DNA from 3 places in the Cellulosimicrobium sp. SJTW-1 genome. Region 2 is predicted to be linked to each of the others. Evidence: riboswitches for the same ligand, from Rfam matches in the RefSeq annotation. Region 2 holds a riboswitch; each other region holds the start of a gene.
The links. A riboswitch is a leader RNA that binds a small molecule or an ion and turns the genes downstream of it on or off. The one in region 2 is predicted to bind thiamine pyrophosphate.
Positions count from the first base shown of each region.

Region 1: another riboswitch for thiamine pyrophosphate. It lies ahead of thiO (glycine oxidase ThiO); the one in region 2 lies ahead of RSE42_RS16815 (thiamine ABC transporter substrate-binding protein).
Region 3: another riboswitch for thiamine pyrophosphate. It lies ahead of thiD (bifunctional hydroxymethylpyrimidine kinase/phosphomethylpyrimidine kinase); the one in region 2 lies ahead of RSE42_RS16815 (thiamine ABC transporter substrate-binding protein).

Region 1 covers NZ_CP136680.1:1,219,965-1,222,218, forward strand. The annotation lists gene thiO (glycine oxidase ThiO) at 1-1,128, opposite strand, end outside; TPP riboswitch at 1,118-1,220, opposite strand; gene thiE (thiamine phosphate synthase) at 1,265-1,975, shown strand; gene guaA (glutamine-hydrolyzing GMP synthase) at 2,018-2,254, shown strand, end outside.
Region 2 covers NZ_CP136680.1:3,736,900-3,739,153, reverse strand. The annotation lists gene RSE42_RS16820 (ABC transporter ATP-binding protein) at 1-701, opposite strand, end outside; TPP riboswitch at 1,038-1,142, shown strand; gene RSE42_RS16815 (thiamine ABC transporter substrate-binding protein) at 1,225-2,254, shown strand, end outside.
Region 3 covers NZ_CP136680.1:1,846,446-1,848,699, forward strand. The annotation lists gene RSE42_RS08380 (SDR family oxidoreductase) at 1-766, shown strand, start outside; gene RSE42_RS08385 (hypothetical protein) at 841-1,065, opposite strand; TPP riboswitch at 1,143-1,237, shown strand; gene thiD (bifunctional hydroxymethylpyrimidine kinase/phosphomethylpyrimidine kinase) at 1,231-2,202, shown strand.

The DNA of each region.
Region 1 (2,254 bases), 1.8 Mb from region 2:
CAGGATGCCGTTGCGGCCGTGGCCCGTCGCGAGGTGGAGCCCCGGGACGTCCGTCGGCCCGACGAGCGGGAGGTTGTCCGGTGTCGCGGGGCGCCCCCGCGGCGTCACCTCGACCAGCGCGGCCTCGTCGATCCCCGGCAGGAGGGCGCGGGCGTCCCGCAGGAGCGCGAAGACGCCGCCGGCGGTGGCGCGGCGGTCGTCCGGGTTCTCCTCGGTGGTGGCCCCGACGACGACCTCCCGGTGCCCGGCGCGCGGCCCCGCAGGCTCGGGGTCGCGCGGCACGACGTACACCGGCCGCCCCTGCACGAGCCCGCGCACGACGTGCTCCAGCGCGAGGTCCGGGCCCGCGTCGAGCCGCAGCGTCTGACCCTTCACCGGCCGCGTGGGCACGACGATGCCCGGCACGTCCGCGAGGAGGGCGCCCGACTGCCAGCCCGCCGCGACGACGACCGCACCCGCGCGGTGGAGCCGGCCCGCGTCGTCGTGCACGCCGACCACGCGCCCGGCATCGAGCGCGAGCCGGGTCGCGGACGCGCGGACGACGCGCGCCCCGGTGGCCGAGCCCGCACCCCCGGCGTCGCGGCCGCCGAGCGCGGCGAGCAGCGCGGCGTGCGTCGCGCGCGGGTCGACCGCGTGGTCCGCGGGGGCCCACGCCGCCCCGGCGACGCGCGGGCCCAGGTACGGCTCGCGGCGGCGCGCGTCGGCGACGGTGAGCTCGTGCGACGCGAGACCGTGCGCGGCGTGCAGGGCGAGGACGCGGCGGAGCAGCGCGAGGTCGTCGGCGTCGTAGGCGAGGGTGAGCGTCCCGGCGGTCCGCAGCCCGACGTCCGCCCCCGTCGCCGCGCGCAGGTCCGCGGCGAACGCCGGCCACGCCGCGGCGGCCGCGAGGTGGAGCCGCAGGGCGGCCTCCTCCCCGAAGTCGGCCTCGGTCACCGGCGCGAGCATCCCCGCGGCGGCGTGGGTCGCGGCCGCGCCCGGCGCCGGGTCGAGCACCGTGACGGTCAACCCCGCGCGCGCCGCGCGCCACGCGACGGCGAGACCCACGATCCCGCCCCCCACGACGACGACGTCGCGCGCGCCGTCGGGCACGACGGAGCCACCCGCGGACGGGTGGACGGACAGGCTCATGTGCGCTCCCTTCGCTGGCATGACCCAGATCAGGTTCGACGGTCGGCGGCGACGCCCTCTCAGCCCCCTGCGGGGCTCCCGTGCTGTCGGCCACAGTACCTCCTGCCGAGGAGCCGCCGAGGCTAGGCTCCCGCGGGTGAGCTCCGAGACCTCCACCACCCCGGCCACTCCCGCCCCGTCGGCGGACGCCGCACGCGCCCGGCTCGCCGACGCGCGGCTCTACCTCTGCACGGACGCGCGCGAGGAGCGCGGCGACCTCGAGGACTTCCTGCGGGCGGCGCTCGCGGGCGGGGTGGACGTCGTGCAGCTCCGCGACAAGACGCTCGACGTCGCGCGCGAGCTCGAGCTCCAGGAGCTCGTCGCGCGCGTAGCGACGGAGCACGGCGCGCTGTGGGCCGTGAACGACCGGGCGGACGTGGCGTCGGTCACGGGCGCGCCGGTCGTGCACATGGGCCAGGGCGACCTGCCGGTCCCGGCCGTGCGGGCGCTGCTCGGCGCGGGGCCCGCGCTCGGCCGGTCCACGCACTCGGCCGCGCAGGCGGCCGCGGCAGAGGCCGACCCGGCGGTGGACTACTTCTGCGTGGGTCCGCTGTGGGCGACCCCGACGAAGCCGGGGCGGGCCGCCGTCGGCCTGGACCTGCTGCGCGACGTCGCGGCGACCCGGCCCGCGACGCCCTGGTTCGCGATCGGCGGGATCGACGCGGACCGGCTCGACGCCGTCCTCGACGCGGGCGCGACCCGGATCGTGGTGGTGCGCGCGATCACGGCGGCGAGCGACCCGGAAGCGGCGGCCCGCGCCCTGCGCGAGCGCGTCGCGGCGCGCGCCGAGGCGCGCACCGACGCCTGAGACGCGGGACGAGCCCCGCCGCACGGCGACTATCCTGGACGGGTGACGTCACCCGCCACCGCTCCCGACACTCCCACCACCGCCGAGGTGGCCTCGACCCCGCGGCCCGTGCTCGTCGTCGACTTCGGCGCCCAGTACGCGCAGCTCATCGCGCGCCGCGTGCGCGAGGCCAAGGTCTACTCCGAGATCGTGCCGCACACCTTCACGGTCGAGCAGATGCTCGCCAAGGACCCGGCCGCGATCATCCTCTCGGGCGGCCCCTCGTCCGTGTACGCGACG
Region 2 (2,254 bases):
CCCAGCGTGTCGAGGACCGCCTGCGGCGTGGGGTCGTGGAGCTCGGTCACGAGGCGGCCGTCCGCGAGGAAGAGCACCCGGTGGGCGTACGACGCCGCGGTCGGGTCGTGCGTGACCATCGCGACGGACTGGCCGAGGTCGTCCACGGACGCGCGCAGGAAGCCCAGGACCTCCGCGGCGGCGCGCGAGTCGAGGTTCCCCGTCGGCTCGTCCGCGAGCACGATCGCGGGTCGCGACACCAGCGCCCGCGCGCACGCGACCCGCTGCTGCTGCCCGCCCGACAGCTCGGCGGGCCGGTGCCCCAGCCGGGGGCGCAGGCCCACGGCGTCGACCACGCGGTCGAACCACTCCCGGTCGACGGGCCGCCGGGCGATCGCGAGCGGCAGCACGATGTTCTCCTCCGCCGTGAGCGTCGGCACGAGGTTGAACGACTGGAAGACGAACCCCAGGCGCGTGCGCCGCAGGCGCGTCAGGCGCCGCTCGCTCATCGCGGAGACCGTCTCGCCGTCGACGACGACGGTCCCCGCCGTGGGAGAGTCGAGCCCCGCGAGGCAGTGCATGAGTGTCGACTTGCCCGAGCCGGACGGGCCCATGATCGCGGTCAGGCGCCCCCGCTCGAGGTCGACGTCCACGCCGTCGAGCGCACGCACCGCGGCCTCCCCGCGCCCGTACGTCCTCACCAGCCCGCGCGCGGTCGCGATCGCGGGTCGCGCAGCGCCCTGAGCGCCCTGAGCGCCCTGAGCGCCCTCAGCGCCCTCAGTGGGCGGGCCCTCGCGCGGGGTGCTCCGCTGTGCCGCACCTGTCGTCGTCACGTCCTCGTCCGTCCTCTCGTCGTGCCGCTGCGCGGGAGCGTCGTGGCTCGCCGGGCGGCGCCGTCCTGTGGTGGCCGCCGGGGCTCCCGGCGGCCGTACCGACCCTCCCGCGGCGCGCGTGCCCGCGGCATCGGGGGCGGGCCCCGAACCGCCCCTGGTCCGCGGTCGCCGGTGCTCAGGGTTCTCTCAGGGGACTCTCCGGGTGAGGGGCCGGTGTAGGCTCGCGGTGAACGACAGGGGAGCTCCTGGAGGAGCTGAGAGTGCGGACCACCGCAGACCCTCGAACCTGATCCGGTTAGCACCGGTGGAGGAAGTCGGGAATCTCGATCACCTGCTCGCGCGGTCCGTCGCGCCCACCCGGCGCGCGGCCCGTCGGGCCGGTGGACCCCTCCTGAACGTCCAGGGAGGACACATGCAGCACACGACCACCGTCGCCCGCCGCGGCCGGGCCCTCGCGACCGGCGTGGGCGCGACGCTCGCGCTCCTCGCCCTCGCGGCCTGCTCGGGGGGCGACGGCGCCGGGGGCGACGACGCGTCGTCGGGCCGCGGGGGCACGGTCACCCTGGTGACCCACGACTCCTTCGCGGTGAGCGACGACGTGCTTGCCGCGTTCGAGGAGGAGAGCGGGCTCACCGTCGAGCAGGTCGCGCCCGGCGACGGGGGCGCGCTGGTCAACCAGCTGATCCTCACGAAGGACTCGCCCCTCGGCGACGTCGTGTTCGGGATCGACAACACCTTCGCGTCGCGCGCGATCGACGAAGGCGTCCTCGAGCCGTACACGCCCGCCGACGTCTCGGAGTCCGCCGCGTCGTACGCGGTCGGGGACGGCGGCGAGCTCACCGCCGTCGACCTCGGGGACGTGTGCGTCAACGTGGACCACGGGTGGTTCGCCGACGCGGGGATCCCCGAGCCCGTGACGCTGGAGGACCTGGCGAAGCCCGAGTACCGGGACCTCCTCGTCGTGACCAACCCCGCGACGTCGTCGCCGGGCCTCGCGTTCCTCCTCGCGACCGTCGGGGCGTTCGGCGAGGACGGCTGGGAGGACTACTGGGCGGACCTGCGCGCCAACGGCGTGAAGGTCGTCGACGGCTGGTCCGACGCGTACTACGTCGACTTCTCCGGCTCGGAGGGCGCCGGCCCGCGCCCGCTCGTGCTGTCGTACTCGACGTCGCCCGCGTTCACGCTCACCCAGGACGGCTCCGCGTCGACCACGGGTGCGCTGCTCGACACGTGCTTCCGCCAGGTCGAGTACGCGGGCGTGCTCGCGAACGCGAAGAACCCCGAGGGCGCGCAGCAGCTCCTCGACTTCCTCGTGAGCGAGAGGTTCCAGGCCGACGTCGCCGACCAGATGTACATGTACCCGGCCGACGACTCCGTCGCGCTGCCCGACGGCTGGGCCGAGTTCGCACCGCTCGCCGACGAGCCCTTCGAGGTCGCGCCCG
Region 3 (2,254 bases), 1.9 Mb from region 2:
TCTCGACGTCACGCTCCTCGCGCGCGACGCGGGCCGGCTCGCCGGGGTGGCCGACGAGATCGCCGCGCTCGACGGCGCGGGCCGTGCCGTCGTCGTCACGGCGGACGTGACCGACGCCGCGGCGGTGGCCGCGGCCGTCCGCGAGGCCGAGGCCACGCTCGGGAGCGTGGACCTGCTCGTCAACAACGCGGGCCGGGTCGACGCCGAGGTGCCGCTCTGGGAGGCGGACCCCGACGAGTGGTGGGCCGTCCTGGAGACCAACGTGCGCGGGCCGTTCCTGCTCGCGCGCGCCGTCGTCCCCGGGATGCTCGCGCGCGGCGGCGGCCGCGTCGTCGACCTCAACAGCGGCGCGGGCTCCCACGACATGGACGGAGCGAGCGCGTACAACGCGAGCAAGACGGCGCTCCTGCGCCTCGGGGCGAACCTCCACCGCTCGGGCCACGCGCTCGGCCTGCGGACCTTCGAGGTGTCGCCGGGCGTCGTGCAGACCGACATGACGGCGTCCATGGTCATGCACGAGGGCCGCACGGAGTGGACGCCCGTCGAGCGCACGGTCGAGATGGTCGTCGCGATCGCCCGCGGCGAGCTCGACGCGTTCTCGGGGTCGTTCGTGCGCGTGACGCACGACTCGCCCGGGTCGCTCCGCGCGGCCGCCCAGGAGGCCGCCCGCGCGGGCGTCGCGCTGCCCGGTCCCGACGGCCGTCGGCTGCGCGTCACGCGCTGGGGCTCCGACGACCCGATGCCGGGAGAGCTCCCCGCCCGCTGAGCGCACGCACCCCGCACGGCCGACGCCGCCCGACCCCCCCCGGTCGGGCGGCGTCCGTGCGTCCGGGCACCGGGTCACAGCGGGACGCACGTGTCCCGGTCGACCCACACGTGCCACAGGCCCCGCTCGGGGTGCTCGTACTCGAACGCCACGAGCCCGCCTGCGTCGTGCGTGACGACGCCCGTGAGCACGACCCGCCGACCGTCTCGGTCGTACGTCGTGCAGAGGGCGGGCACCTGGACCGGGACGGGCGCGTCCGGCAGGAAGGGGCGGGTCGCGGGGGCGACGTGCTGCGTCATACCCGGAAAGACGCGCGCACGCGCGTCGTCTCACGCGTCGGGGCGGGTGAAAAGCGCACGGGTCGCCGCGTAGCATGGCCCGCGACACGGGGTGCCCCGCACCGGGGCTGAGATGAGACCCGTCGAACCTGATCTGGCTCGTACCAGCGAAGGGATGTCCGCGCGATGACGCTCGCCCTGCCTCGGCACACCTCCGACCCGGCCTCCGCTCTCGCGGACCGTGACCGCCGGCCCGACCCGGGCCGTCGGCCCGACCCGGCACCGTCCCGCCCCCGCGTCCTCTCCGTCGCGGGGACCGACCCGACCGGCGGCGCCGGGATCCAGGCCGACCTCAAGGCGTTCTGCGCGCACGGCGCCTACGGCATGGCCGTCACCACGGCGCTCGTCGCGCAGAACACCCACGGCGTGCGGTCGGTGCACGTCCCCGGGCCGGCGTTCCTGCGCGCGCAGCTCGACGCCGTGTCCGACGACGTCGAGGTCGACGCCGTGAAGATCGGCATGGTCGCGGACGAGGCGAACGCCCGCGCCGTCGGGGAGTGGCTCGACGACCTCGCCGCGGCGCGCGCCGCCGCGGGTGCTCCGCGGCCCTGGGTCGTCCTGGACCCGGTGATGGTCGCCACCTCCGGCCACCGCCTGCTCGACGCGGGCGCCGAGCAGGCCGTGCGCGACCTCGCGGCGCGCGCCGACGTCGTCACGCCGAACCTGCCCGAGCTCGGCGTCCTCGGCGGGCAGGAGCCCGCGACGACGTGGGACGACGCCCTGCGCCAGGCGACGCAGTACGCGACCGCGAGCGACGCCGTCGTGCTGCTCAAGGGCGGTCACCTCACCGGACGCACGTCGCCCGACGCGCTCGTCCTCCCCGCGCCCGGGCCGACGACGGGCCGCGCGCCGGGGGCGGCCACCGTCACGACGTTCGACGCCGAGCGCGTCGACACGCCCCACACCCACGGCACGGGGTGCTCGCTCTCGGCGGCGCTCGCGGCGCTGCGACCGCAGCGCGCGAGCTGGGAGGAGGCGGCGCGCGAGGCGAAGGAGTGGCTCACGGGCGCGCTGCGTGCCGGCGCCGCGCTGCGGGTGGGGACGGGCCGGGGGCCCGTGGACCACCTGCACCGCTCGGCGCCCGTGCGGCCGGGCTGAGCCCGGGCCGACCGGGCGAGCCCGGGCTGCTGCGACGTGCCGAGCCCGGGCC